DNA from 3 places in the Streptomyces sp. Inha503 genome. Region 2 is predicted to be linked to each of the others. Evidence: predicted binding sites of a transcription regulator. Region 2 holds the regulator's gene; each other region holds the start of a gene.

Region 1 (9,978 bases), 2.5 Mb from region 2:
CGGAGGTGCGGGTGGACTGCTCGACGCCGTTCGGCGTGAAGTACATGCGGTGCGCGTCCTCGGGGCCGAATTTGGCCACGGCCCGCTGCCGCAGCGCGGCCTGGGTCAGGGCCGCCGAGACCAGCGCCGGGGGATGGTCGCGGCGCAGCCGCGTCGCGGTGGCGAGCTCCTTCGCCGGGTCGTAGTCGCGGAGCGCGGAGAGCAGCGCCTGCCCCTCGTCGCCGAGCAGTGAATCGAAGGCGTCAACGTCCACATGGCCCATTCTCCCCGCTCCCGCGAGCGCATTCGCCCGCGCACGGCGCGCATATGCGCGCCCTCGGACCGAAGATCACTTATGTGATGATGATCAAGACTGGTTTTCCTCGCTGTCTGGTTCTCGTCGGCGCGGCGGCCGTCCTCACGGCCTGTGGATCCCTCGCCGCCGCCCCCGAGCCGCACACCGGCCCCCGCCACGGCGCTCCCATGCCACCGGCCTCCCTCGCCGCACGGCTGGACGACCCGCCCCCGGCGGCGTCGCAGCCGCCCTCCGGACGGGAGCCGGAGCAGCGGCCTCCGGCGTCGTCCGGGCCGGGGTACGAAGGAGGCGGGGGGTACCAGGGGGACGAAGGCGACGAGGGTCGGGAGGAGGGCGAGAGGGGCGATGGAGGGGCCGCGTACGGCCGGGCCCAGGACGCGTCGCCCTCCGGTGACGCCCCGGCGCCCGCCCCGGCCGCCGGGCCGCCCCGTGCGGCCCCGGCGGGCGGGTCCGGCGCCTACCGCCGCTGGGGGCTGGACCGGCCGCTGGCGCGGCCCCCGGCCCCGCCCGACGTCAAGCCCGCGCTCGGGCGTTCGGGACCGCAGCAGTGGGGGCTGCCGCCGATCGTGCGGCGGGTGCCGACCGACCAGCGGGTGGTCTTCGTGACGATCGACGACGGGATCGAGAAGGACCCTCGCTTCGTGGAGCAGGCCCGCGAGCTCGGGCTGCCGTTCACCGGGTTCCTGACCGACAACGTGATCGGGACCCACTACGACTACTTCGACCAGCTGCGCCGGCTCGGCAACCCCATGGAGAACCACACCCTGACCCATCCCAGCCTGGCCGGTATGGCCTACGACGACCAGGTGCGCGAGATCTGCGGCCAGCGCGACATCCTGTGGCACCGCTTCGGTCAACAGCCGAGGCTCTTCCGTCCCCCTTTCGGGGAGTACGACGACACGACCCTGCGGGCGGCGTCCTTCTGCGGGGTGCGGACGGTGGTGCTGTGGCGCGCCGAGATGGAGACCCACGGGCTGGCCTACCGCTCCGGCGACCATCTGCTGCCGGGGGACATCGTGCTCGCGCACTTCCGGGGGCCGGAGCAGCTCGAGGGCCAGTCGATGACCGAGTGGATCACGGGGCTGGTACGGGCGATCCAGGCCCAGGGCTTCACGATCGGGCGGCTGGAGGACTACGTGTGAGGGCTCTCAGCGGAGAACGGCCCCGTAGCGCCGCCCGGAGCGCCGTCCGGAAGCCGCCACCACGTCGCTTGGCACTCTAGTTGACTGAGTGCTAACCGCGTCATAATGTCGAGGCTGGCACTCGGGACCGATGAGTGCCAGGGATACAGCGACGGGCAGGTCCGGCACCCGCGACGACGGATCCACCTGGTCGCCACCTCAGACAGTTGACCCCGTGAGATCTCCGAAGGGGGAGGTCGGATCGTGACGACCACCAGCTCCAAGGTTGCCATCAAGCCGCTCGAGGACCGCATTGTGGTCCAGCCGCTCGACGCCGAGCAGACCACGGCTTCGGGCCTGGTCATTCCGGACACCGCCAAGGAAAAGCCCCAGGAGGGCGTCGTCCTGGCCGTGGGCCCGGGCCGCTTCGAGGACGGCAAGCGCCTTCCGCTCGACGTCTCCGTCGGTGACGTCGTGCTCTACAGCAAGTACGGCGGCACCGAGGTGAAGTACAGCGGCGAGGAGTACCTCGTCCTCTCGGCTCGCGACGTTCTCGCGATCGTCGAGAAGTAATCACCGAAGTTTTGCCTATGAGCCGTGCCCCGGTGCCCGTGTCATCTGAAACCGGGGTCGGGGCACGGCTTGTTTGAGAGGACATACGCAACTCATGGCGAAGATCCTGAAGTTCGACGAGGACGCCCGTCGCGCCCTCGAGCGCGGCGTCAACAAGCTCGCGGACACCGTCAAGGTGACCATCGGCCCCCGTGGCCGCAATGTCGTCATCGACAAGAAGTTCGGTGCCCCCACCATCACCAACGACGGTGTCACGATCGCCCGTGAGGTCGAGGTCGAGGACCCGTACGAGAACCTTGGCGCGCAGCTCGTCAAGGAGGTGGCGACCAAGACCAACGACATCGCGGGTGACGGCACCACCACCGCCACCGTGCTGGCCCAGGCGCTCGTCCGCGAGGGCCTGAAGAACGTGGCCGCCGGTGCCTCCCCGGCCGCCCTGAAAAAGGGCATCGACGCGGCGGTCAAGGCCGTCTCGGACGACCTGCTGGCCACCGCCCGCCCGATCGACGAGAAGTCCGACATCGCCGCCGTGGCCGGGCTGTCCGCGCAGGACAAGCAGGTCGGCGAGCTGATCGCCGAGGCGATGGACAAGGTCGGCAAGGACGGTGTCATCACCGTCGAGGAGTCCAACACCTTCGGTCTGGAGCTCGACTTCACCGAGGGCATGGCCTTCGACAAGGGCTACCTCTCGCCGTACATGGTCACCGACCAGGAGCGGATGGAGGCCGTCCTCGACGACCCGTACATCCTGATCCACCAGGGCAAGATCTCCTCCATCCAGGACCTGCTGCCGCTCCTGGAGAAGGTCATCCAGGCCAACGCCAGCAAGCCGCTGCTGATCATCGCCGAGGACGTGGAGGGGGAGGCCCTTTCCACCCTCGTCGTGAACAAGATCCGCGGCACCTTCAACGCCGTCGCGGTGAAGGCCCCGGGCTTCGGTGACCGCCGTAAGGCCATGCTCGGCGACATCGCCACCCTTACGGGCGGCACCGTCATCGCCGAGGAGGTCGGCCTCAAGCTCGACCAGGTCGGCCTGGACGTGCTGGGCACCGCCCGCCGCGTGACCGTCACCAAGGACGACACCACGATCGTCGACGGTGGCGGCAAGGCGGACGAGGTCTCCGGCCGCGTCGCCCAGATCAAGGCCGAGATCGAGTCCACGGACTCCGACTGGGACCGCGAGAAGCTCCAGGAGCGGCTCGCGAAGCTGGCCGGCGGCGTGTGCGTGATCCGCGTGGGCGCGGCCACCGAGGTCGAGCTCAAGGAGAAGAAGCACCGTCTGGAGGACGCCATCTCCGCGACCCGCGCCGCGGTCGAGGAGGGCATCGTCTCCGGTGGTGGCTCCGCGCTGGTCCACGCCGCGAAGGTGCTGGAGAACAGCCTGGGCCTGGAGGGCGACGAGGCCACCGGTGTCGCCGTGGTCCGCCGCGCCGCGGTCGAGCCGCTGCGCTGGATCGCCGAGAACGCCGGTCTCGAGGGCTACGTGATCACCTCGAAGGTCGCCGAGCTCGAGAAGGGCCACGGCTACAACGCGGCCACCGAGGAGTACGGCGACCTGGTGAAGGCCGGCGTCATCGACCCGGTCAAGGTCACCCGCTCCGCGCTGGAGAACGCGGCGTCGATCGCCTCGCTGCTGCTCACCACCGAGACCCTGGTGGTCGAGAAGCCGGCCGAGGAAGAGGCCGAGGCCGCGGGCCACGGCCACGGTCACGCGCACTGACGCACTGAAGCAGTGCGCTCCGGCGTTCTGCCACGAGCAGCGCGAAGGCGCGGCCGCCCAGCTGGGCGGCCGCGCCTTCGCGTGTTCCGGTTCCGGTTCCGCCGGACGGCTACCCCTTCGCCGGGGGGCGGCCGACCTTGGAGGAGATGGAGGAGAGGGCCGAGCGCGGGGCCAGCTTCGCCAGGCTCGACATCGCCTTGTAGCGCGGGTCCGGGATGGACAGCGACTTGCCCCGGGCGAAATCCTTCAGCGCCGCCGTGACCAGCCGGTCCGGGTCGAGCCACATCCAGCTCGGCACGCTGGTGTCCTTGATCCCCGCCCGCGCGTGGAACTCCGTACGGACGAACCCCGGGCACAGCGCCATGAGCCGCACCCCCGAGCGGGCCAGGTCCTTCGCCGCGCCCTGCGTGAACTGCACGACCCACGCCTTGCTCGCCCCGTACGTCCCGCGCGGGAAGAAGGCCGCGACCGACGCCACGTTGATCACCCCGCCGCGCCCCCGGTCCCGCATCGTCCCGGCCCCCGCGCTGGTCAGCCGCAGCACCGCCTCGCAGTGCAGCTTCAGCATCCGCAGCTCATCGGCGATCGGCACCTCCAGATAGCGGGCGCGGTTGCCGAAACCGGCGTTGTTGACGAGCAGATCGACCGGGTGGGTACGGTCCTTCAGCCGGGCCTCGACCGCAGCGATCCCGTCATCCTCGGAGAGGTCCGCCACCAGCACGTCCGCCTCCACGCCGTGCCGGTCGTGCAGATCCGCGGCCTGCTCCCGCAGCCGCTTCTCATCGCGTGCGACGAGCACCAGATTGTGCCCGTCGGCGGCGAGCCGGCCCGCGAAGGCGGCGCCGATGCCCGCGGTGGTTCCGGTAATCAATGCAGTCGTCATACGCGCACGTTATCGGCCACGGCAGGCCCCGGCGGACCGCCGAGCGGCACCGCGAGCGATCTGCGCCGGAATGAGCGCTTCCGTCAGTCCGCTTCCGTCAGACCGCCTGCGCGGACCGGTACTTCAGAGCGGTCTTCCGCGCCTCCGGATGCAGCGCGTCACCGGCCGCCAGCACCCTCGGCAGCAGCTCCCGCTCCGTGGTCTCGGCGCGGAAGAGGAACGCGACCGTCACCTCGTGGTCGGGCCGGTACACGATCTCGACGGGGTCGCCCGAGCGGATCTCGCCGGGCTCGAGCACCCGCAGATACGCACCCGGGACGGCGGCCTGGGTGAACCGCTTGAGCCACCCCCGCTCGCCCAGCCATCCGGCGAACGTACGGCACGGGATCCGCGGTGAGGTCACCTCCAGCAGCAGCTCGCTCCCCACCCGCCAGCGCTCGCCGATCAGGGCGCCGTTGACGTCGATACCGCTGGTGGTGAGGTTCTCGCCGAAGGCGCCGTTGGACAGCTCGCGGCCCAGCTCCCGCTCCCAGACGTCGAGGTCCTCCCGGGCGTAGGCGTAGACGGCCTGGTCGTCGCCGCCGTGGTGGCGGAGGTCGCAGACCGAGTCGCCTTCCAGACCGCTTCCGGCCCGGCCCTTCGGCCCGGGGGCCGCGACCCGTACCGATCGGTCGACGGGCCGCTTGTCGATTCCGGTGCCGGCGGGGCAGTCGGTGTGGGCGCTCGGCATCGCGCGGCCGATGTTCACGGTGAGGACGGCTGAGGGGCGTGGAGTAGGCGGCATGACCGCACCGTAGGACAGCGAAGGGCAAAGCGTCGACGTAATATCCCGGCCCGTACCCAAGGGTCCCTTATGCTCAAGGCATGATCGAGGCCCGCCATCTCAGGGTGCTGCGCGCGGTGGCCGCCACCGGCTCCTTCTCCGCCGCCGCCCGTGAGCTCGGCTGCACCCAGCCCGCCGTCAGCCAGCAGATGAAGGCCCTGGAGAGCGCCGCGGGCACCCCGCTGCTGATCCGCAGCGGACGCGAGATGCGGCTGACCGAGGCGGGCCGGGCACTGGTGCGGCACGCCGGCGGGATCCTGGCCGGGCTGACCGCCGCCGAGGAGGAGGTCGCGGCGATCGCCGGGCTGCGCTCGGGCCGGGTGCGGCTGGTGTCCTTCCCCAGTGGCAGTTCGACCCTGGTGCCCATGGCGCTCGCCGAGCTGCGCGCGGCGCACCCCGGAACGCGGGTCTCGCTCGTGGAGGCCGAGCCGCCGGGCTCGGTGGAGATGCTGCGCTCGGGCGACTGCGAGATCGCGCTGGCCTTCCGTTATCCGCAGGTGAGCGCGGCGGCGGAGGCGGCTTCGGGAGGCGGCGGCGAGTGGGACGACCTGGTCCTGCGGCCGCTGCTGAGCGATCGGCTGGTGGGCGTGGTGCCGGAGGGGCACAAGCTGGCGGGCGCCGGGGCGGTGGGGATCGCCGAGCTGGCCGGGGAGCCGTGGATCGCGGGCTGCCCGCGTTGCCGGGGACATCTGGTGGAGGTGTGCGAGTCCGAGGGCTTCACCCCGCGCATCGACTTCGCGACGGACGACTATCCGACGGTCGTCGGCCTGGTCGGGGCCGGGCTGGGGGTCGCGGTGCTGCCCGAGCTGGCGCTGGAGTCGGTGCGGACCAAGGGCGCCACGACGCTGGAGGTGGAACCGGCGGTGCGCCGGGAAGTGGTGGCGCTGACCCTGCCCGACCTCGCCCGCGTCCCGGCGGTGGCGGCGACGCTGGACCGGCTGGAGCGGGCCGCCCGCAGATGAGCGGCGCGCACCACCTCATGGGCCGTCCGCGCCCGCGGTGGGTGGCGGCCCGCGGTGGGCGATGCCAGAAGGAACGTTTCTTCAGTTGGCCGGGATCAGGGTCGGCTCACGACCCCGGAGCCCCCGTACCGGCGACCGCGCGATGCCGCGCCCGCCCCATGAGCTCCTCGCGCTCGTCCTCGGTCAGCCCGCCCCACACTCCGTAGGGCTCGCGTACGGCAAGGGCGTGGGCCGCGCACTGCGCCCGTACCGGGCAGCGCATGCACACCTCTTTCGCCGACATCTCGCGTGCGCTGCGGGCAGCGCCGCGCTCCCCCTCCGGATGGAAGAAGAGCGAGCTGTCGACCCCGCGACACGCGGCCAGGAGCTGCCAGTCCCACAGGTCGGCATTCGGGCCGGGAAGACGGGAGAAATCTGCCATTGCCTTATCTCCTCGAAGCGATCGGCTGCGGACGCTGTGTCCTGGGTCGTACACCTACGGTGTAAGTAGATGTAAATATGACTCATTGCGAATCTAGCCATACAGATCGCCAAATTGGAAGCAAGGTGGCCAAATGCCACCGAAGGGACTGCCTCGGGGGCTGTCCTATGGGGGAGGCGCGAAGGACGCGACCGGCGCGACGAAGCTGCTCCGTGTCCGGTCCCTCACGTAGAGTGTCGAAGGTGGCCGCCGAACCCCGTAACTCTTTCGGGTGACCGTCGTTGAGAGTGCGGAGGCGGTTGATGGGTAAAGCTCTCGGACAGACATCCGGGGCTGTCAATCGCTCAGGTGACGATATGTACCAGCCTGGAGGCTCAAGGTGACGCGCATCAGCTGCGGAGGGCGGCCATGACATCCGTCCTCGTCTGCGACGACTCCCCGCTTGCCCGAGAGGCGCTGCGCCGCGCGGTGGCGACCGTGCCCGGCGTCGAGCGTGTGACGACGGCGGCCAACGGCGAGGAAGTCCTCCGCCGCTGGGGTGCCGACCGCTCGGATCTGATTCTGATGGACGTGCGGATGCCCGGTCTCGGCGGGGTCGAGACCGTGCGGCGGCTGCTCTCCGCCGACCCCGGCGCCCGGATCATCATGCTCACGGTCGCCGAGGACCTGGACGGAGTGGCGCTGGCCGTGGCGGCCGGCGCCCGTGGCTATCTGCACAAGGACGCCTCGCGCGCCGAGCTGCGCGCCACCGTGACCCAGGCGCTCGCCGACCCCACCTGGCGGCTGGCCCCGCGCCGGCTGCGCTCGGCCGAGATGGGCGCCGCGCCCACGCTCACCGCGCGGGAGATCCAGGTGCTCGAGGGCATGAGCCACGGCCGGTCCAACGCGGAGATCGGCCGCGAGCTGTTCCTGTCCGAGGACACGGTCAAGACGCACGCACGCCGGTTGTTCAAGAAGCTCGGCGCGTCCGACCGGGCACATGCGGTGGCCCTCGGGTTCCGCTGGGGTCTGGTCCGCTGATCCGGCCACGACCGTTCTGACGTGCTGCGCAGCGGGGGCGCGACGGTCCCCGCCCGTCGGTTGGCGGGCGGGGCGAAAGCGTGCGCGGCGAGCGCTGTGGTGGTGGCCTGTATCAGTTCCCCGCGCTATGCCGCATCCTTGAAGGTGTGGAGTTCCTCGGGGACGAGTCGGTCGGGCGTGAGGGGAGAGCGCAGGACGTGACGACAGCCGGCGCACCTGCTCATAACGCTTCAGCGCACAACTACGGACGCGATGCCACGGAGCCCCCGGGCCCGAGGCACCATGGATGGATGCCGCGCGACGACGAGAGCCCAGGAGCCCCCAAGGGAGCTCCCGGGGGTACGGGGGCGATCGGCTCCCTCGTCGGGCGCGCGGCCGAGGGGGACGAGCAGGCCACCCACGATCTGCTGGCCCTGGTCCACCCGCTGGCCCTGCGCTACTGCCGTACGAGGCTGTCCCGACTTCCGGGTGATGCCCGCCACTTCGTGGACGACCTGGCGCAGGAGGTCTGTCTCGCGGTGCTGTGCGCGCTGCCGCGCTACCGCGACACCGGAAAGCCCTTCGAGGCGTTCGTAGTGGCCATCGCCTCCCACAAGGTCGCCGATCTCCAGCGGGCCGCCATGCGCCACCCGGGATCCACGGCCATCCCCTCGGACGAGATGCCGGAGCAGCCGGACGATTCGCTGGGGCCCGAGGAGCGGGCGCTGCTCAGCAGCGACGCGGAGTGGGCCAAGAAGCTGCTGGCCAACCTTCCGGAGAACCAGCGCGAGCTGGTGCTGCTGAGGGTCGCGGTCGGGCTGACGGCGGAGGAGACCGGGCAGATGCTCGGGATGTCCCCCGGGGCGGTGCGGGTCGCCCAGCACCGGGCGCTGAGCAGGCTGCGCGCGCTCGCCGAGCAGTGAGCCCCGGGCTCACCGGAGTTCGGATCGGCTCGTTACCTTGTTGTGCCTTCCGCATTTAGCAGGTCGCTGAGAAGTTATCCACAGGGCGGAATGAGGCACTCGGGGAGCCCGTTAGCATGGGAGTCCGCGCTGGGGCAAGACCATTGGAAGGGTGTCATGACTGACAACGTCGACGGAGTGCCTGAGAAGTTCGCGATGCTCGGGCTGACGTACGACGACGTGCTGCTGCTGCCGGGCGCCTCCGAGGTGCTGCCGAACGCGGTCGACACCTCGTCCAGGGTCTCCCGGAACGTGCGGGTGAACGTGCCGCTGCTGTCCGCCGCCATGGACAAGGTCACCGAGTCCCGGATGGCCATCGCCATGGCCCGGCAGGGCGGCGTGGGCGTGCTGCACCGCAATCTGTCCATCGAGGACCAGGCCAACCAGGTCGACCTGGTCAAGCGGTCGGAGTCCGGCATGGTCACCGACCCGATCACGGTCCGCCCGGACGCCACGCTGCACGAGGCGGACGCGCTGTGCGCGAAGTTCCGCATCAGCGGTGTGCCGGTCACGGACGCCGTGGGCAAGCTGCTCGGCATCGTCACCAACCGTGACATGGCCTTCGAGGTCGACCGGGGTCGTCAGGTCCGCGAGGTCATGACCCCGATGCCGCTGGTCACCGGCAAGGTGGGGATCTCCGGCGAGGACGCGATGCAGCTGCTGCGCCGCCACAAGATCGAAAAGCTGCCGCTGGTCGACGACGCGGGCGTGCTCAAGGGCCTGATCACGGTCAAGGACTTCGTGAAGGCCGAGCAGTACCCCCACGCGGCGAAGGACGCGGGCGGCCGGCTGGTCGTCGGCGCCGCCGTCGGCGTCGGCGACGAGTCGTACGAGCGGGCGCAGGCGCTGGTCGAGGCCGGGGCCGACTTCCTGGTCGTGGACAGCGCACACGGCCACAGCCGGGGCATCCTCGACATGATCGCCAAGGTCAAGTCCAATATCGCGGTGGATGTGGTGGGCGGCAATGTCGCCACCAGGGACGGCGCCCAGGCGCTGATCGACGCGGGGGTGGACGGGGTCAAGGTCGGCGTCGGACCGGGCTCGATCTGCACCACGCGCGTGGTCGCGGGCATCGGCGTACCGCAGGTGACGGCGATCTACGAGGCCGCCCGCGCCTGTCACGCCGCCGGGGTGCCGCTGATCGGCGACGGCGGTTTGCAGTACTCGGGCGACATCGCCAAGGCGATCGCGGCCGGTGCGGACACCGTGATGCTGGGCA
Region 2 (9,978 bases):
ACGACTAGCACGATCTCGCCACTCGATGGCAGTTGGGCCGTCGCGAGCGGTTCCCCGCCCTCCTCGTGGAGCACGGCGGCGAATCGGGATTCGGCGAGAAGCCGGGCAACCTGCCGGGTCGTCATCGCGTCCGTGACTTCGGGGAAGGTCAGCCGACGGGACTGCTTGCCCGCCTCACGCGCCGTCGACCGCCACTTGCCGAGCGCCTTGAGGCCGCGCTCGCCCTTCCACTGGGTGATGCAGCGGGCGGCCGACCACGGCACGACGGCGTCCACACCGGTCTCCGTCATGGTCTCCACCGCCAGCTCGCCCCGGTCGCCCTTGGGCAGCGCCTGGACCACGGTGATCCTCGGGTCCGGGGCGGTCTCCCGGCGCACCTCGTCCACCGCGACCTCGAGCCGGTCCTTGCCCTCGACGGCCGCCACGGTGCCCTGGACGCCCGTACCGTGACCGTCCGTCAGCACCACGGGCTCACCGACGCGCAGCCGCCTTACGGACACCGCGTGGCGCCCCTCCGGGCCCTCCAGCCGGACCCGGGCCCCCGCGGCCGCCCCCGCCAGGGAGTCGGCCACGAACACCGGGGCGGTCACGACACCGCACCCCGCTGGGGCTGAAGGCCCAACGCGGCCCGCGCCGCGTCGAGTTCCACCGCGAGCGTGTCCACCAGCCGCGCGGCGGGCAGGTCACGCGCCAGCCGGTGGCCCTGCCCGGCCCACAGCGCCATCCCCTGGGGGTCGCCCGCCTTCGCGGCCGCCTTACGGAGGCCGGAGGTCAGGTGGTGCAACTGGGGGTAGGCGGCGGGCGCGTACGGGCTGTGCTCACGCATGAAGCGGTTGACCAGGCCCCGGGCCGGGCGCCCTGAGAAGGCGCGGGTCAGCTCGGTGCGGCCGAACAGCGGATCCGTCATCGCCTGCTTGTGCAGGGCGTTCGCCCCGGACTCGGGGCACACCAGGAACGCGGTCCCCAGCTGGGCCGCGACCGCGCCCGCGGCCAGCGCCGCGGCGATCTGCGAACCGCGCATGATCCCGCCCGCCGCGATGATCGGGATCTGGACGTACTCACGGACCAGCGTGATCAGCGACAGCAGCCCGAGCCCGACGCCCATCCCGTCCGCGGCCGGGTCATTGCTGTACGTGCCCTGGTGGCCGCCTGCCTCCACGCCCTGCACACAGACGGCGTCGGCGCCCGCCCACTGGGCGGTCTGCGCCTCGACGGGCGAGGTCACGGTCACGACCGTACGGGTGCCGACCTTGGCGAGGGCGTCGAGGACGGCGCGGGTCGGGCAGCCGAAGGTGAACGAGACGACCGGAACCGGGTTGTCGAGGAGCACGGCCAGCTTGGCGTCGTACGCGTCGTCCGAGCCCGACTCCGGGTCGCCCAGCGGGGTCTCGTACCAGGCCGCCTCGCCCGCGAGCCGCTCGCCGTAGGCCGCGACGGCGGCCGGGTCCGGGTTGGGCGGCTGCGGCATGAACAGATTGATGCCGAAGGGCCGGTCGGTCAGCCCCCGCAGCTGTTTGATCTCCTCATACATCGCCTCCGGCGTCTTGTAGCCGGCGGCGAGGAAACCGAGGCCACCGGCCTCGGAGACGGTGGCGGCGAGCTGCGGGCAGGAGGCTCCACCCGCCATCGGCGCCTGCACGATCGGGTACCGGTAGAGATCGGTCAGCGCGGAGGACATGGCCACATCGTGTCATGCCCTCCGCACCGGCTCACCACCGGATCAAGGGCGCCGCGAGCCGTTTCCCGGCCGAAGCGCTCCGCTGGAAGTGCCGCGATGCCTCGGCGGCCGACTGCGGCGCCGTCGTGGCTGGTCGCGCCCACGCGGCCGAGCCGCACATCGAAACAGCCCCGCGCCCCTTCGGGGCGCTGCCCGAACCGTAGCGGACCTCCTCCGACCTGCTCAGCGCCCGTTGAACGCGTCCTTCAAGCGCGAGAACAGCCCTTGCTGCCCCGGCTTGCCGCACTCCCCCGGGGGCCAACCCCCGCACCCCCGGCCGAAGCGCCTACCGCCCGTTGAACGCATCCTTCAAGCGCGAGAACAGCCCTTGCTGCCCCGGCTTGAACTCGCCGGTTGGGCGCTCCTCGCCGCGCAGCTTGGACAGCCGCCGCAGCAGCTCCTCCTGCTCCGGGTCGAGCTTGGTCGGGGTGGTCACCTCGACGTGCACGATCAGGTCGCCCCGGCCGCCGCCCCGCAGATGGGTGACGCCGCGCTGGTGCAGCGGGACCGACTGGCCGGACTGGGTGCCGGGCCGGATGTCGATCTCCTCCAGGCCGTCCAACGTCTCCAGCGGCACCTTGGTGCCCAGGGCCGCCGCGGTCATCGGAATCGTCACCGTGCAGTGCATATCGTCGCCGCGCCGCTGGAAGACGGGGTGCGGCACCTCATGGATCTCCACGTACAGGTCGCCCGCCGGGCCGCCGCCCGGGCCGACCTCGCCCTCACCGGCCAGCTGGATCCTGGTGCCGTTGTCCACGCCGGCGGGGATCTTCACCGTAAGGGTGCGCCGCGAGCGGATCCGGCCGTCGCCCGCGCACTCCGGGCACGGGGTCGGCACCACGGTGCCGAAGCCCTGGCACTGGGGGCACGGCCGTGAGGTCATGACCTGGCCCAGGAAGGACCGCGTCACCTGGGAGACCTCACCGCGGCCACGGCACATGTCACAGGTCTGCGCCGAGGTGCCCGGCGCCGCGCCCTCGCCGCTGCACGTCGTGCAGACGACCGCGGTGTCGACCTGGATGTCCTTCGTGGTCCCGAACGCGGCCTCGCTGAGCTCCACGTCCAGCCGGATCATCGCGTCCTGACCGCGCCGGGTCCTGGAACGCGGACCGCGCTGCGAGGCGGTGCCGAAGAACGCGTCCATGATGTCGGAGAAGTTGCCGAAACCCGCGCCGAAGCCGCCGGCGCCACCGCCGCCCGGCCCCGCGTTCGGGTCCCCGCCCAGGTCGTAGACCTGCTTCTTCTGCGGGTCCGACAAGACCTCATAAGCGGCGTTGATCTCCTTGAACCGCTCCTGGGTCTTCGGATCCGGGTTCACGTCCGGATGCAGCTCGCGGGCGAGCCGCCGGAATGCCTTCTTGATCTGGTCCTGCGAGGCATCACGAGGCACGCCCAGGACTGCGTAGTAGTCCGTCGCCACTTACGACTCCGCCAGGATTTGTCCGACGTAACGTGCCACTGCGCGTACCGCTCCCATCGTTCCGGGGTAATCCATGCGGGTCGGTCCGACCACGCCGAGTTTGGCGACCGCCTCGTCGCCGGAACCGTAGCCGACCGCGACGACCGAGGTGGCGGTGAGCCCCTCGTGAGCATTCTCATGCCCGATCCGCACGGTCATACCCGAGTCCTTGGCCTCGCCCAGCAACTTGAGGAGGACGACCTGCTCCTCGAGTGCCTCCAGAACGGGCCGGATCGTCAGGGGGAAATCATGCACGAAACGCGTGAGGTTCGCGGTGCCGCCGATCATCAGCCGCTCCTCGGTCTCCTCCACGAGCGTCTCGAGCAAGGTCGCCAGTACGATCGAGACGGTCCCCCGGTCCTCCTGTTCGAAGGACTCCGGAAGATCCTGCACCAACTGCGGCACATCCGCGAAACGCCGCCCCACGACCCGGCTGTTGAGCCGGGCACGCAGATCGGCGAGCGAATCCTCGGTGACCGGGGCGGGGCAGTCGACCATGCGCTGCTCCACCCGGCCGGTGTCGGTGATCAGCACCAGCATCACCCGGGCCGGGGCCAGCGGAAGCAGCTCCACATGGCGCACCGTCGAACGGGTCAGCGACGGATACTGCACCACCGCCACCTGCCGGGTCAGCTGCGCCAGCAGCCGGACCGTGCGCCCCACCACGTCGTCGAGGTCGACCGCACCGTCCAGGAAGTTCTGAATGGCCCGCCGCTCCGGGCTGGACAGCGGCTTGACTCCGGCCAGCTTGTCCACGAAGAGGCGATAGCCCTTGTCCGTGGGGATCCGCCCGGCGCTGGTATGCGGCTGGGCGATGAAGCCCTCGTCCTCCAGAGCGGCCATGTCGTTACGCACCGTGGCCGGGGAGACGCCCAGCCGGTGCCGCTCGGTGAGCGCCTTGGAGCCGACCGGCTCCTCCGTCCCCACATAGTCCTGGACAATGGCACGCAGCACCTCGAGTCTGCGTTCGCTGAGCACCCCGCGCACCTCCAGTCCAGCGGTCTCATCAGGTCGTCCGCCTGGCACTCACCGGGCACGAGTGCCAGAACCCCTCCGCCAGTGTACGGCGGGGGGCGGTGGCATGGGCAAGAGCCGCCGCTGGCAGCAACTCTCCCCCATCCCCGTTGAGCTAGCGTCGCGGTATGGAGACGTGTTGGGAAGAGGCGGGCTGGGAGCGGCTCGCGCCCGGTGTGGCCCGCCGTCGGATGCCGGAGTGGGACGAGACGGTCGGCGTGGTCGTCGGACGGACCGACATCCTCGTCGTGGACACCGGCGCGACCCTGCGCGCCGGGGCCGAGCTGCGCTCCGGGATCACCCGGCTGACCGGCCGCCGCCCCACCCGGATCGCGCTCACCCATCCGCACTTCGACCACGTCCTGGGCTCGGCCGCCTTCGCGGGCTGCGAGGTCTACGGGGCCACGGGACTGGACGAGCTGCTGCGCCGTGAGCGGGAGACGCTGCGCGAGGACGCGATCCGCCACGGAGTGGACCGGGACGCCGCCACCGAGGCCGTGGACCATATGGCCTCCCCGCACCACCTGGTCTGCGGGGAGCTCACCCTCGACCTCGGCGACCGTACGGTGCTGCTGGCCAATGTGGGGCCCGGCCACACCGCCCACGACCTGGCCGTCCTGGTGTCCGGCCGACCCGAGGTGGTCTTCTGCGGCGATCTGGTGGAGGAGTCCGGCACGCCCCAGGCCGGGCCCGACGCGATCCCCGGCCACTGGCCCGCCGCGCTCGACCGGCTGCTCGCCCTCGGCGGCCCGGACGCGCGGTACGTACCGGGGCACGGCTCCGTGGTGGACGCCGCGTTCGTACGGACCCAACGCGACGAACTGGCCGCCCGCTTCGGCGTGTCCGGCTGACCCTCGCTCTAGTCGTTCGCCTAGTTGTGCGCCTGCGGGAGCGGGCCTCCGTCGCGCGCTATCGTCATCCGGATGCGACAGTACGACCCGGACCTGACCCCGCCCTGGAAGCGGCAGCGGCCCGCCCCCGAGGTCCCCGCCGAACCGGACCTCGTCGTGGAGGAGGTCAGCACCGGATTCTGTGGTGCCGTGATCCGCTGCGAGAAGACCGCCCAGGGGCCGACGGTCACTCTGGAGGACCGCTTCGGCAAACATCGCGTCTTCCCCATGGAGCCGCGCGGTTTTCTGCTCGAGGGTCGCGTCGTCACCCTCGTACGCCCGCGTGCGGCCGCCCCCAGCGCGCCCCAGCGCACGGCCTCGGGGTCGATCGCCGTGCCGGGAGCCCGTGCGAGGGTCGCCCGCGCGGGGCGCATCTATGTCGAGGGGCGCCATGACGCGGAGCTGGTCGAGCGGGTCTGGGGCGACGATCTGCGCATCGAGGGCGTCGTCGTGGAGTACCTGGAGGGCGTCGACGACCTGCCCGCCATCGTCGAGGACTTCGCCCCCGGCCCGGACGCCCGGCTCGGCGTCCTCGTCGACCATCTGGTGACGGGCTCCAAGGAGTCCCGTATCGCCGCACAGGTCACCGGCGAGCATGTGCTGGTTCTCGGCCACCCCTACATCGACATCTGGGAGGCCGTGAAGCCGTCCTCCCTCTCCATCCCGGCCTGGCCGGCGGTGCCGCACGGCCAGGACTGGAAGAAGGGCGTCTGCCGCGCCCTGGGCTGGCCGGAGAACACCGGGGCCGCCTGGCAGCGGATCCTGTCCTCGGTCCACTCCTACAAGGACCTCCAGCCGGAGCTCCTGGGACGAGTCGAGGAATTGATCGACTTCGTGACGGCTCCCCAGGGCTGACGGCCCCCGCCTCAGTCCACCAGGTCCCGCACCACCGCATCCGCCAGCAGCCGCCCCCGGAGCGTGAGCACGGCCTGCCCGCGCCCGTACGGCTCCGGTTCCAGCAGACCGTCCTCCAGGGCCCGTGCCGCGGCCGCCGCCCCGGCCGGCCGCAGCAGCTCCAGCGGGCAGCCCTCGGCCAGCCGCAGCTCCAGCAGGATCCGCTCCACCCGGCGCTCCTCGGCGGACAGCAGCTCCCGGCCCGCGCCGGGCGACCGGCCCTCGCCCAGGGCCTGCGCGTACGCCCCGGGGTGCTTCACGTTCCACCACCGCACACCGCCCACATGGCTGTGTGCGCCGGGGCCCGCGCCCCACCAGTCGGCGCCGCGCCAGTACAGCTCGTTGTGGCGGCAGCGCCCGGCGGGCGAGGTGGCCCAGTTGGAGACCTCGTACCAGGCGAACCCGGCAGCCGTAAGGGTCTCCTCGGCGATCAGATAGCGGTCCGCGTGCACATCGTCGTCGGTCATCGGCACCTCGCCGCGCCGGATCCGCCGCGCCAGCTGAGTGCCCTCCTCCACGATCAGCGCATACGCCGACACATGGTCCGGGCCCGCCCCGAGGGCAGCCTCCAGGGAGGCCCGCCAGTCCGCGTCGCTCTCGCCGGGCGTCCCGTAGATCAGGTCCAGGTTCACATGGCCGAAACCGGCCGCCCGCGCCTCGGCCACACACGCCTCCGGACGGCCCGGGGTGTGGTTGCGGTCCAGCACCTCCAGGACGTGCTGCCGGGCGCTCTGCATCCCGAAGGAGATCCGGTTGAACCCCGCCTCCCGCAGCTCCGCCAGATACCGCGGATCGACCGACTCCGGATTGGCCTCGGTCGTGACCTCGGCCCCCTCGGCCAGCCCGAACTCGTCCCGGATCGCCCCCAGCATCCGCCCGAGGTCCGCCGCCGCGAGCAGGGTCGGGGTCCCGCCGCCGACGAACACGGTCTCCACGGTCCGCGGGTCGTCCCCCAGCACCTTCCGCGCCAGCCGTACCTCCTCGACGACCTGCTCGGCGTAGTTGTCCCGCGAGGCGAGCACACCGCCGGAACCGCGCAGCTCACTGGCGGTGTAGGTGTTGAAGTCGCAGTAGCCGCAGCGGGTGGCGCAGTACGGCACGTGCAGATAGAACCCCAGCGGCCGCCGCTCCACCCCCGCCAAAGCGGTCGCGGGCAGTGCGCCGTCCTCGGGCATGGGCTCACCATCAGGCAATACGGAAGGCATGCCCCCATTGTCCGGCACGACCGGCGCCACCAGGGACCACGAGACGGCGCCCAGCCGCGGCGGCCCCCGGCGGCCGGACCCCACGGCCCCAGGCGACCGGGCCTACGAGGTGTCCGGCGGACCACGCGGCGGAGCCGCATAGCGATACTTCCCCTCCCCGCCCCTCCCGGGGTCTGGGGCGGAGCCCCAGTTTCGGGAAGGGGCGGGGAGGGGAACAGCCCGCCGCAGGCGTCACGACCCGCCGGACAGCGCACCTAGAGCATCCCTAGAGCACCTTCAGGACCAGCATCGCCAGATCGTCGTCCGGCGGCTCCGCCGCGAAGTCGTCCACCGCCCGGCGCACCCGCTCCGCGACCTGCCGCGCGCTCAGCCCTCCGCACAGCGCGAACGCCGCCGCCAAGCCGTCCTCGTCGTCGAACTGCCGGTCGCCCGATCGGTGCTCCGTCACCCCGTCCGTCACACAGAGCAGCGTTTCCCCGGGCGTCAGATCGAACGATTCACTCTCGTACGACACATCGTCCACGACGCCCAGCAATATCTGCGGCGCCGCGACCGTCCGCACCTCGCCGTCGGGCCGCAGCACCAGCGGCAGCGGATGCCCCGCGCTGGCCAGCGTGCAGCGCACCCCCAGGCCGTCGCCCAGCGGCTCCAGCTCCCCGTACAGCAGCGACAGGAACCGCGCGACCCCGCCGCCCGTCGACAGCCCGGCGCCTCCGACCAGGCCGCCGTCCACCAGCTCCACGACCCCGGCGGGGCCTCCCACGGCCTCCACACCGGCCACCACGGCCTCCGCGGCGCCCTCGACGGCCTGCTCCACCGCCTCCTCGCCCAGCAGCTGGTTGAGCCGGTCCAGGACCTCCCCCACGCCATACCCCTCGCGGGCGAGCAGCCGCAGCCAGGGCCGGACCAGGCCGGTCACCACGGCCGCCTCCGGGCCGTTCCCGCAGACGTCGCCCAGGACGAAGCACCAGCGGCCGTCACCGGCCGGGAAGACGTCGTAGAAGTCGCCCCCGGCGGAGATCTCGCCGGTCGGCTCGTACACCACCGCCGACTCGACCCCGGGGATCCGCGGGATCACGGACGGCAGCAGCCCGCGCTGGAGCACCCGGCTGATGGTCGCCTGGCGGGTGTAGCGGCGGGCGGAGGCGAGCGCCAGGGCGACGCGGCGGGCGAAGTCCTCGATCAGGCCGACCACTTCGGCCGGCATCCGCACCAGCCCGGCCCGCCCCAGCAGCAGCGTGCCGAGCGCGCGGCCGCCCGCCACCAGCCGGCATGCGAGGGCCGCGCCACCGGGTCCGTACGCGGCGGGATCGGCCGGCCAGGGCCACTCCACGGCGCTGCCTCGGACCGCGGTGGGCACATGGGGCGGCTCCTTCTCCAGCACCTGCCGCAGGCCCTCGATGCGCCCCTCGCTGGCGTGCCAGACCCGGGCAAGACGGGGCGGGCCGCTGGTGGAGTCGAGCCAGATCGCGCACCAGTCGGCGAGCCGGGGCACCAGCAGCTGTCCGGCGAGCGAGGTCACCATGTCCTCGTCGAACTGCCCGGCCAGCAGATCGGACGCCTCGGCGAGGAAGGAGAGCGCGCCGCGCTGGATCCACTCGGGGTCACGGCGGGCCGGGACGAGGCCCTGCGCGGGCGCGACGATCTCGATGGCCTCCTTACGGCCTTCACCGACGGTCCCCAGGCCCTCGGGAACGGTTTCCAGGCCCCCGGGGACGACCCCCGTCCCGAAGCCGCCGTCCGGCCCGGCCGCGTCCGCGTCCGCCGCGTCCACGGCATCTCCGACGTCCACGGCGGCCGCGGCGTCCATGAAGGCCGAGCCCATGCCGCCCGCGGCCGCCTGGCCCGTGGGCGCCACCGCCATCTGGAACCACACCGACTTGGTCGCCCGCCGGTAGGTCGTCCCCCAGGACTCGGCGATCTCGGACACCAGCCGCAGCCCGTGGCCCCCGGCGTACTCCGGCGGCTCGTCCGCGTCCGGCGGATCGCCGCGCACCACCCGGGTGGGATGGTGATCGGTCACCTCCACCACCAGGGACGGCGGCTCGCCCTCGCGGTCCGACACATCCAGCGCACAGCTCACCTCGACGGCGGTGCCGGCGTGCACCACCGCGTTGGTGACCAGCTCGCTCACCAGCAGTACGGCCTCGTCCGCCACCGGGTCGGTGATCCGGTCGGCGGCCGGGACCTCCAGCGCGGCCCAGTCGGCGAGGGCGGCACGGACGAACCGGCGCGCGGCCGAGGCCGCGAGCGGACTACAGGGCAGGCTGACGCGTGCCGACGCGCTGGTACGGATGGGGCCGACCCCACCCCCGACCGGTAGAACCACCCCACCGCCCTCAACCGACCCACCAGAAGTGGCAGAAGATGACGTCCCCACTGTGCGGCTCCTGAAGAAGCTCCGTCATAACGCCGTATCCGTAACCGTATCCGGCACGGACAGAGTGACAGACGGACCGCCCTCATATGCACCGGGTTACGCAAGTGAACCGCGATAAGGGGAAAATTCATGTGTCCGGCGGGCCGGTCAACCTGAAATCCGGTGCGGGGTCGTATACTTGCCCGTTAAACCTCCCGCGCGCCCGCGTACATGTCCTCGATCAGATCCTTGTACTCACGCTCGACGACCGGGCGCTTGAGCTTCAGGCTGGGCGTCAACTCCCCGTGTTCCACATCCAGATCGCGGGGCAGCAGCCGGAACTTCTTGATCGTCTGCCAGCGCTGTAGCCCGTCGTTGAGCCGCTGCACGTGGCCGCCGATCAGCTCCCGCACCTCATCGGTGTCCACGACCTCCGCGTA
Region 3 (9,978 bases), 2.8 Mb from region 2:
CGTCCGCAGGTGGCGAGGGCGAAGACCGTGTCGCCGTCGGAGAGCAGATGCACCGGCCGGATGGCCCGCGCCAGACCGTCGTGCGCCGTCCCCGCGAGCTTCTGCGCCTGGGCCCGGGTGAGCACGGCGTCGGTGGCGACCACGGCCAGCGTGGTGTTCAGCGGAGGCCGCACCGACGCGGCCTGCCGCCGCTCCGACTCGGCCCGCGCGGCGGCGAGCCGACGCATCGCCTCCACGTGCACGGCCGCACCGGGCCGGTGCGGCCCGCCCTCCTCCGACGGCCCGTAGTGCTCCCCGTACAGCGCACCCGTACCGGGATCGACGACCGATCCGGCGGCGTTGACCACCACCAGCGCGGCCACCGTGACGCCGGACGGCAGCACCATGGAGGCCGAACCGGTGCCGCCCTTGAGCCCACCGGCCACCGCGCCCGTACCCGCCCCGACATTGCCCTGTGCGACCGGAGCCCCCGTTTCCGAACCGGCCGCCGCCTCGATCGCCTCGCGCCCCAGCGCGGCGTCCGGGCGGGCCCGCCAGTCGCCGCCCCGGCCCAGGTCGAAGAGGGCGGCGGTCGGGACCACCGGAACGACCTGCGCAGGATCGGGGCCGACCCGGAAGCCCCGACCGTGGTCGTCCAGCCAGGAGGCCACCCCCGAGGCGCTGTCGAGTCCGAAGGCGCTGCCGCCGGTCAGTACGACGGCGTCGACGCGCTGGACCAGATTGCGCGGATCGAGGGCATCGGTCTCCCGGGTGCCCGGCCCGCCGCCACGCACATCGACGGCGGCGACCGCACCGCCCTCGGGGGCCAGCACCACGGTCGTCCCGGTGAGCCGGCCGCCGCCGGACCGCTGGGCATGGCCCACCCGCAGTCCGTGGATATCCGTCAGGCCGTCTGCCGCACCGGTGGGAACTGATTCGAGGTTTGTCTGCTCGTCATCCATGGAAGCTATGCGTAGCACGGGAAGCCATGGCATGGTCCAGTAGTGAGGCGCGCGCCACCTCCGTGTCCGCCCTTCCGCGATCGCCGCCGAAGCGCGCCGGACGGGATGAGGGGCTCTCATATAGAGGGCGTTCATCAGACGTTGATGGCTTGGCAGCAGTCTGAGCTGTATGCCGTTCGCCCCCGTCCGAAAGAAGACCGCCGTGCCCCGTACGTCTCGGACGGAGGAGCTCCCGACACCGGCCGCCGACCCTCGGCGGGCCGCCCGGGTGGCCCTCCGCTGGATCAGCGAGCCGGACTGCACCGAGGAGCTCACCCATGCCGAGCTGCTCGACCAGGCGGCCCGGGCCGCCGCCGCGCTCACCCGGCTCGGCGTCCGCGCCGGGGACCGGGTGGCGGTCCATCTGCCGCTGGTGCCCGAGTCCGTGATCGCCACGCTCGCCTGCGGCCGGCTCGACGTCGTCCGTGCCAGCCTCCCCGTGGGGCTGCGCCCCCATGAGTTGCGCGACCGGATCAGGGAGGTCGGCGCCAAGGTCGTGATCACCGCGGACGCCGGGCAGCACGGCGGGGAGATACAGCCGCTCAAGCGCCATGTCGACCGGGCGCTGGCCGGCTGTCCCGAGGTGCGGTCCGTACTGGTGGTCCACCGGCTGGCCTGCCCGGTGTCCTGGAGGCCCGGGCGTGACCTGTGGTGGCACGACGAGCTCGGCCGATACACCGAGCCGCTGCCCGGGCCGTACTCTTGAGGCATGAGCACCGCCCCTGCCCCTGGACCGCGCGATCCGGCCGCCTCGCTGATCTTCGACGATCCCTTCGCGCAGCGGTCATCGGACGATACGGACCACGGGTGGGGCGAGCGGGTTCCCGGCGGCGACAGTGCCGACGATGCCGCTGATCTGGCCCGGTTCCTCGACGAGAAGCCGCCCCACCACCTCTGACGGATTCCTAGGCGCTGGAGCCGCTGCCGCCACCGTCCCGGGCGGTGGCGCGCTGTGCCACCAGCTCGTCGCGGATCTCGCGCAGCAAGATGATCTCCTCGGCGTCCGCGACGGCCTGCTCCTCCTCCGCCTTCGCCTCTTTGGCGGCCTTCCGCGCCAGATAGCGTGACATCGGCAACACCATCAGGAAGTACACCACCGCCGCAGTGATCAGGAAGGTCAGCACGGCGGAGAGCACGCTTCCCCAGAGGATCTGGATGCCGTGGACGATATCGCCCGTGGCGTTGGTCTCGCAGGGCGCCTTGAGACAGGAGCGGTACTTCTCGAGGTCCTTCGTGCCGAAGGCTCCGACTATGGGGTTGATGAGGCCCTTCACTATCGAGTTCACGACGGCGGTGAAGGCGGCTCCGATGACGACCGCGACGGCCAGATCGATCACGTTGCCGCGCATCAGGAAGGCTTTGAACCCTTCCATGACGCTCTTCTTCTCCTCGGTCACCTTCTCCTGGCTCAACCCACTGCCTCTCTTTCGCCGCTTCGGTGCTTGAGCGGACGGTTCCGCAACCTACACCCGCAGGTGAGAGGGGCATCAGGGGAGTCGGGGGAGTCAGCAGCGGCATAGCGTCACCGCCAGTCGGGAGTCGGCAGCGGCCCCGGCCAACGCGGTGGCGTCCGCTCGCGGCACCGTCAGCACCACCAGCGCCCCGCCGCCGTCCAGTGCCCTACTGTCGAGCGTGCCGCCGCCGTCCAGTGCCCCGTCGCCGCTCGCATCCGCGTCCGGATCGGGCTCCGGCGCGGCGCCGTCGGCCCGGCCGTCCGTCGCGCGGGCGCTCCGCGCCCCCGGCACCTCGGCCACCCGTACCCCACGCGCGACCACCCGGGCCGTGGTACCGGACGACCGGGTCCGTGCGGTGTCCGGAAGCGGTGTGGCCAGCACATCCACCCGGTCGCCGGGGTGCAGCAGCCGTACCGCCGCCGCGTCGGCGATCCGGACCGGCGCCGAGACCATCGCGGGGCGCGGACCGCCCCTCCGCTCATCACCCGCGGGCGCGGGCGCCCGGGAGGACACCGCGTCCGTGTGCCCCCGGCCGGACGGTGCGGCAGCCGCGAGTGCGGCGGCCGTCAGCGCCAGCCCGGCCGCCATCGCACGGCGGCGTCGCCGCACTGTCCGCCGCAGCCCGAATCCGCCGGTGCGTCCGGTGCGCACCGGGTCGAAGCGGGGCACCGCGCGGGCTGGGGGAGCGGAGCGGGGTAACGCGAGGGTGGGGGACGGATGGGACATGGCACATCACCGCCTGCCGTGAGGGTCCGGGTGCTTCTGGCCCCCTCACCATGCCCGTCCCCGCCCGATCCCGCTCCGGCCTGTGGACGGCCACCGGGCTGTGGAAAACTCGGCCACCCGCGCGAGCGACACCCGCCCCCGCGCCGCGCCTACGGAAGCTCGATCCCCAGGTCCCAGCCGTCGTGCGCGTGTGTGCACAGGCAGTCCCGGGCGGAGGTCTCCGGAAGCCTGCCCACCGCGTCGAAGAGCACCTCGCGCAGTCGGCCCACATTCTCGCCGAAGACCTTCAGCACCTCGGTGTGGGTGACGCCCTCGCCGGTCTCGACCCCCGCGTCCAGGTCGGTGACCAGCGTCAACGACGTGTAGCAGAGGCCCAGTTCACGGGCGAGCACCGCCTCCGGGTGGCCCGTCATGCCGACCACCGACCAGCCCTGCGCCGCATGCCAGCGCGATTCGGCGCGGGTGGAGAAGCGCGGTCCCTCGACCACGCACATCGTCCCGCCGTCCACCGGCTCCCAGCCGCGTCCGCGCGCCGCGTCCACGGCCGCCTTCCGGCCCACCGGGCAGTACGGGTCGGCGAATGTGGTGTGCACCACATTCGGGATCCGGCCGTCCGGCAGCTGTTCGCCGTCGAAGTAGGTCTGGGCACGCCCCTTCGTGCGGTCCACCAGCTGGTCCGGGACGAGCAGCGTGCCGGGTCCGTACTCCGGCTGTAGCCCGCCGACCGCGCACGGGCCGAAGACCTGCCGCACCCCGAGCGAGCGCAGGGCCCAGAGGTTGGCGCGGTAGTTGATGCGGTGCGGCGGCAGATGGTGTTTGCGGCCGTGCCGCGGAAGGAAGGCGACCCGTCGCCCCTCGATGTCACCGAGGACGAGCGAGTCGCTCGGCGCCCCATAGGGAGTCTCCACGGTGATCTCGGTCACGTCGTCGAGGAACGTGTAGAACCCCGACCCCCCGATGACCCCTATGTCTGCTTGCCTGCTGGTCTCGACCATGTGATCACCCTAGCCACCCGCGCCCACGCGAACGACACCCCGCCGCCTCCCGGGGGAGCGGCGGGGTGTCGATGAAGCCGAAGAACCAGGCGGCCGGATCAGGCGGCCGAGCTCGACGTCGAGGACGACGAGGGTGTCGAAGACGACGAGGGTGACGTCGACGACGAAGACGTCGAGGAGGAGGACGAGGAAGACGAGTCCGAGGACGAGGAAGACGACGAAGAGGACGACGAGTCGGAGCTGTCGCTCTTCGCCGCCGGCTTGCTGGAGCCGCCACTCGAGCTGCTGGAAGAGGAGCGGCTGTCGTTCCGGTAGAAGCCGGAGCCCTTGAACACGATGCCGACCGCCGAGAACACCTTCTTCAGGCGTCCCTTGCAGCTGGGACACTCGGTGAGCGCGTCGTCGCTGAACTTCTGCACCGCCTCGAGGCCCTCGCCGCACTCGGTGCACTGGTACTGGTAGGTCGGCACGTTCATCCTCCTGGCACTCTCACTCAATGAGTGCTAACGACGCTCCATAGTGCAGTATTCCCGCCCGTCAGTCCACTGGGACGAGACATACGGTGATCGAACACACCGCCCGAGGCGGTCTCCGGCAGGCCCCTCAGCCCGCTCCCGTGCCCAGCCAGCCCGCCAGTTTGCCGCCCCGGCCCACCGCCCGCAGCCGCCGCTCCGCCGCGTCGCGCACCGGGTCCGTGGCCACCACCAGCAGTTCATCGCCGCGCCGCAGCACCGTGGAGGGCAGCGGTACGAAGCTGGTCTCGTCCCGGACCACCAGGGTGACCGCGGCGCCCGGGGGCAGCCGCAGCTCGCCGACCTCGACGCCGTGCATCTTGGACGACTGGGGGATCGACACCGACAGCAGATGGCCGCGCAGCCGCTCCAGCGGCGCCGACTCGATGCCCAGGTCGGCCGGTTCGGGTTCCTCGAGCCGCAGCCGGGGGGCGAGCCAGGGCAGTGTCGGGCCCTGGACCAGGGTGTAGACGATCACCAGCACGAAGACGATGTTGAAGATCCGGCGGCTGTCGGGCACATCGCTGACCATCGGGATGGTCGCCAGCACGATCGGCACCGCCCCGCGCAGCCCGGCCCAGGACAGCAGTGCCTTCTCCCGCCAGGGCAGCCGGAACGGCGCCGTGCTGACCAGGACCGACACCGGACGGGCCACCACGGTCAGCACCAGCCCCACCGCGAGGGCGGGCAGGATGTCATCGCCCAGTTCATGCGGGGTGACCAGCAGCCCCAGCAGGACGAACATCCCGATCTGGGCGAGCCAGCCCAGCCCCTCGGCGAAGCCGCGCGTCGCCGGCCAGTGCGGCAGCCGTGCGTTGCCCATGATGAGCGAGGCGAGGTAGACGGCGAGGAAGCCGGACCCGTGCGCCAGCGAACCCTCCGCGTAGGCGGTCACCGCGATGGCGATCACCGCGATCGGGTACAGACCCGAGGCGGGCAGCGCCACATGCCGCAGGCCGTAGGCGCCCAGCCAGCCGACCGCGATGCCGATCACCGCGCCGATCGCCAGCTCCAGGGCGATCGTGCCGACCAGGGAGTACCAGGACTCCATGGGGCCCTGGCTGGAGAAGGCGACCACCAGGATCACCACAGGGGCGTCGTTGAAGCCGGACTCGGCCTCCAGGACGCCCGTGAGCCGCTTGGGCAGCGGCACCGTGCGCAGCACCGAGAAGACCGCCGCCGCGTCCGTGGACGACACCACCGCGCCGATGATCAGCGCCTGCCGCCAGTCCAATCCCACCACGTAGTGCCCCGCCGCCGCGGTGATCCCCACGCTCACCGCGACGCCCACGGTGGACAGGACGGCGGCCGCCGGCAGGGCGGGTTTGATCTCGCCCCACTTCGTGCCCAGACCGCCTTCGGCCAGGATGACGACCAGCGCGGCGTAGCCGAGGATCTGCGTCAGCTCGGCGTCGTTGAAGGTGACGCCGATCCCGTCCGTGCCGATGGCGACGCCGATCCCGAGATAGATCAGCAGCGTGGGCAGTCCGCTGCGCGATGACACCCTTACGGCCGCCACCGCGAAGAGCAGGACGAGGGAGCAGATCAACAGCAGCTCATTGAGGTGGTGAACAGTCAGGGGCCGACCCTTTCTCGCGGGAGCGGAGGGAACGCTGCGAAGGGGTCCCCACCGACCGGAACTTCATTGCCTTACCTAACATTTTACGGGATCTTGACGCGAGCCTCCCACGAGAAGGCTTCACCGAGGTGTACGAGCCCGGGGCGGTGGCCGGTGCAGGGCGTCAGTCATGACTCCGCGTAGGGGCGGCGACAGCGCTGCGCCTATGGTTGCTCCAGCACTCCAGGTTCACCCTGCCCCTCGAAGGACAGCGATGCCCGCCAACACAACCGGCTCTTCTCCCAAAAAGAAGAAGAGCCGACGTCTCCGCCTGATCGTGATCGCAGTCGTGCTGCTGCTCGTCGGGGGCGTCGGCTACGGCGCGTACTGGAGCATCAGTACCGTTCGAGCCTCATTCCCGGAGACCACGGGATCGCTACAGCTGAAGGGGTTGTCCGGCCCCGTGCAGGTCAAACGTGACGGCTACGGGATACCTCAGATCTACGCCGGCACCCCCGAGGACCTCTTCCGCGCCCAGGGGTTCGTCCAGGCCCAGGACCGCTTCTGGGAGATGGACGTCCGCCGTCATATGACCGCGGGCCGGCTCTCGGAGATGTTCGGTTCCGGCCAGGTGGAGACCGACGCGTTCCTGCGCACCATGGGCTGGCACCGGGTCGCCAAGCAGGAGTACGAAACCAAGGTGTCGGCCGCCACCAAGAAGTATCTGCGGGCCTACTCCGACGGCGTCAACGCCTACCTCAAGGACCACCAGGGCGACGCGCTGTCCGTCGAGTACGCGGCCCTGGACTTCAAGAACGACGGCTACAAGCCCGAGAAGTGGACCCCGGTCGACTCGTTGGCGTGGCTGAAGGCGATGGCATGGGACCTGCGCGGCAACATGCAGGATGAGGTGGACCGGGCCCTGGCCTCCAACCGGCTCAGCGCCAAGCAGATAGACGAGCTCTACCCGTCCTACCCGTACAGCCGGAACAAGCCGATCGTCCAGGGCGGCGCCGTCAACGAGGTCACGGACGAGTTCGACCCCAAGGGCACCCCGGCCGGCTCCACGGGCGGCACGGGCGGCACCGGCTCGGTGGACGGAGGGGCCACCGGAGCCGCTCAGGGGCTACAGACGCAGCTGTCCTCGCTCTCCAAGACCCTGGACGACGTCCCGGCGCTGCTGGGCCCGAACGGGACCGGTATCGGCTCCAACTCGTGGGTGGTCTCCGGCAAGTACACGACCACCGGCAAGCCGCTGCTCGCCAATGACCCGCACCTGGCGCCCCAGCTGCCGTCCGTCTGGTACCAGATGGGGCTGCACTGCAAGCGGGTCAGCAGCGCGTGTCCGTACGACACCGCGGGCTTCACCTTCGCAGGCCTCCCCGGTGTCGTCATAGGTCACAACCAGGACATCAGCTGGGGCATGACCAACCTCGGCGCCGACGTCAGCGACCTGTACCTGGAGAAGGTCACCTCCGACGGGTATCTCTACGACGGCAAGCAGGTTCCGTTCACCACCCGCGAGGAGACCATCAAGGTCGCGGGCGGTGCGAGCCGTAAGATCACCGTCCGCACCACCAACAACGGCCCGATCGTCTCCGACCGCGACGACGAGCTCGCCGGCGTCGGTAAGAGCGCCCCGGTGGGCACCGGCGCCGATGACGTGGCCCCCGACCGTGGCGACGGCTACGCGGTGGCGCTGAAGTGGACCGCGCTGACCCCGTCCAACACCATGGACTCGGTCTTCGAGCTCAACACCGCCAAGAACTTCAGCGACTTCCGTAAGGCGGCCCGCGACTTCGCGGTCCCCTCCCAGAACCTCATCTACGCCGACACCAAGGGCAACATCGGCTATCAGGCGCCCGGCCAGATCCCGGTGCGCTCCGAGGGCGACGGCCGCTACCCGGCACCCGGCTGGGACTCGCGCTACAAGTGGAGCAAGTACGTCCCGCAGTCGGCGCTGCCCTGGGAGCTCAATCCGGATCGCGGCTATATCGTCACCGCCAACCAGGCCGTCATAGACAAGAAGAACTACCCGTATCTGCTGACCGACGACTGGGGCTACGGCGCGCGGAGCCAGCGCATCACCGACCTCATCGAGTCGAAGATCAAGGACGGCGGGAAGATCTCCACGGACGACATGCAGTCCCTTCAGATGGACAACAGCAGTGAGATCGCCAAGCTGCTGACGCCCTATCTGCTGAAGATCGACGTCAAGGACGACTACGTACGCGAGGCCCAGAAGCTGCTGGAGAGCTGGGACTACACCCAGGACTCGGACTCGGCGGCCGCCGCCTACTTCAACGCCGTCTGGCGCAACACCCTCAAGCTGGCCTTCGGCGACAAGCTCCCCAAGGAGCTGCGGGTCAAGGGCGAGTGCCTGCGGGTGCGCCCGGCCGACGACTCGGGCCCGCTGGAGGATCTGAACGGCAACACCCGGCTGGTGCGCGAATGCGGTAAGCGCGACCCCGACATGGCCCAGCCCGACGGCGGCGACCGCTGGTACGAGGTCGTGCGCAAGATCATCAAGGATCCGAAGAACGACTGGTGGAAGACGGCGGGCAGCCGCAACAAGCCCGGCGCCACCAACCGTGACGAGTTGCTGGGGCAGGCCATGCGGGCCGCGCGCTCGGAGCTCACCGCCAAGCTGGGCAAGGACATCAACAGCTGGAGCTGGGGTCGGCTGCACCGGCTGACGCTGAAGAACCAGACCCTGGGCACCGACGGTCCCGGCGTGGTGCAGTGGCTCCTCAACCGGGGCCCGTGGAACCTCTCCGGCGGCGAGGCGGCGGTCAACGCCACCGGCTGGAACGCCGCGGGCGGCTACGACGTCACCTGGGTCCCCTCGATGCGGATGGTCGTCAACCTCGACAACCTCGACAAGTCGCGCTGGATCAACCTCACCGGCGCCTCCGGCCACGCCTATAACGCCCACTACACGGACCAGACCGAGAAGTGGGCGAAGGGCGAGCTGCTGCCCTGGGCGTTCAACAAGAGCGCCGTGGACAAGGCGACGGAGGACGAGCTGGCGCTCACCCCGTAGTGCCCCATGGAGCACCCAAGGCCCCGCACGGGGCACCGAAGGGTCCGGTGGCCGTCTGAGGGGCGTTTCCGCCCCCGGTCGGTCCCGGGCCCCTTCGATCCTCGCGGCCCCGCCGACAGGCGCCTCCTGGCGCCTTCAGCGGGGCCGCGGCGTGAAGCGGTGGAGGCGCGACGGCGTCACCGCCGCGTGCACCGGACGGTCGTGGGCCTCCTCGGGCACCTCGTCCAGCAGCTCGCCGTCGTACAGCAGCACCACCAGCGCCGGATCGGCCCCCGCCGCCGCCAGCCGGGCCAGCACCCGGTCGTACGAGCCGCCGCCGCGGCCCAGCCGCATCCCGCGCCGGTCCACCGCGAGGCCGGGCAGCAGCACCACGTCCGCTCCGGTCACCGCCTCGGGGCCGAGCCGCGGCCCCTCGGGCTCCAGCAGGCCGCGCCGTGCGGGCGCCAGCCGGCCGGGCCCCTCGTCCTCGCCCCAGTCGAGATCGTCGTCCTCGAGCAGCACCGGAAGCAGCACCCGGACCCCGCGGGCGCGCAGGGCCTCCCTCAGAGCGTGCGTGCCGGGCTCGCCTCCCACGGACACATAGGCCGCCACCGTGGCCGCCCCGGCGAGCTCGGGAAGCTCCAGGGCGCGACACGCCAGAGCGGCGTCGGCCGTCTCGATGTCATCCGCCGTCAACCTGGACCTCATCGTCAGGTGATGTCTCCGCAATG

What was found. The regulator HrcA, encoded in region 2, represses chaperone genes, less so after heat shock. The targets are predictions, from matches to a motif close to TTNGCACTCNGNNNNNCNGAGTGCNAA.
Region 1: groES (co-chaperone GroES) is a predicted target of HrcA. The motif match lies at 1,506-1,532, and genes of this name have one in related genera.
Region 3: ACJX2R_RS31800 (FmdB family zinc ribbon protein) is a predicted target of HrcA. The motif match lies at 4,636-4,662, and genes of this name have one in related genera.

What each region holds. Positions count from the first base shown of each region.
Region 1 covers NZ_CP178360.1:7,235,695-7,245,672, forward strand. The annotation lists gene ACJX2R_RS30560 (THUMP-like domain-containing protein) at 1-262, opposite strand, end outside; gene ACJX2R_RS30565 (polysaccharide deacetylase family protein) at 307-1,437, shown strand; gene groES (co-chaperone GroES) at 1,681-1,989, shown strand; gene groL (chaperonin GroEL) at 2,084-3,709, shown strand; gene ACJX2R_RS30580 (SDR family NAD(P)-dependent oxidoreductase) at 3,819-4,592, opposite strand; gene ACJX2R_RS30585 (MOSC domain-containing protein) at 4,690-5,376, opposite strand; gene ACJX2R_RS30590 (LysR family transcriptional regulator) at 5,457-6,377, shown strand; gene ACJX2R_RS30595 (WhiB family transcriptional regulator) at 6,484-6,798, opposite strand; gene ACJX2R_RS30600 (response regulator transcription factor) at 7,207-7,818, shown strand; gene ACJX2R_RS30605 (sigma-70 family RNA polymerase sigma factor) at 8,109-8,720, shown strand; gene guaB (IMP dehydrogenase) at 8,877-9,978, shown strand, end outside.
Region 2 covers NZ_CP178360.1:4,690,104-4,700,081, forward strand. The annotation lists gene ACJX2R_RS19695 (16S rRNA (uracil(1498)-N(3))-methyltransferase) at 1-590, opposite strand, end outside; gene ACJX2R_RS19700 (nitronate monooxygenase) at 587-1,678, opposite strand; gene ACJX2R_RS19705 (hypothetical protein) at 1,693-1,881, shown strand; gene dnaJ (molecular chaperone DnaJ) at 2,004-3,137, opposite strand; gene hrcA (heat-inducible transcriptional repressor HrcA) at 3,138-4,154, opposite strand; gene ACJX2R_RS19720 (MBL fold metallo-hydrolase) at 4,319-5,041, shown strand; gene ACJX2R_RS19725 (DUF3097 domain-containing protein) at 5,114-5,935, shown strand; gene hemW (radical SAM family heme chaperone HemW) at 5,947-7,179, opposite strand; gene ACJX2R_RS19735 (SpoIIE family protein phosphatase) at 7,445-9,508, opposite strand; gene ACJX2R_RS19740 (AMP-dependent synthetase/ligase) at 9,745-9,978, opposite strand, start outside.
Region 3 covers NZ_CP178360.1:7,508,909-7,518,886, forward strand. The annotation lists gene ACJX2R_RS31770 (P1 family peptidase) at 1-941, opposite strand, end outside; gene ACJX2R_RS31775 (AMP-binding protein) at 1,144-1,686, shown strand; gene ACJX2R_RS31780 (hypothetical protein) at 1,690-1,878, shown strand; gene mscL (large conductance mechanosensitive channel protein MscL) at 1,886-2,377, opposite strand; gene ACJX2R_RS31790 (RcpC/CpaB family pilus assembly protein) at 2,486-3,160, opposite strand; gene ACJX2R_RS31795 (S-methyl-5'-thioadenosine phosphorylase) at 3,310-4,155, opposite strand; gene ACJX2R_RS31800 (FmdB family zinc ribbon protein) at 4,254-4,625, opposite strand; gene ACJX2R_RS31805 (potassium/proton antiporter) at 4,759-6,246, opposite strand; gene ACJX2R_RS31810 (penicillin acylase family protein) at 6,500-9,268, shown strand; gene ACJX2R_RS31815 (5-formyltetrahydrofolate cyclo-ligase) at 9,404-9,978, opposite strand, start outside.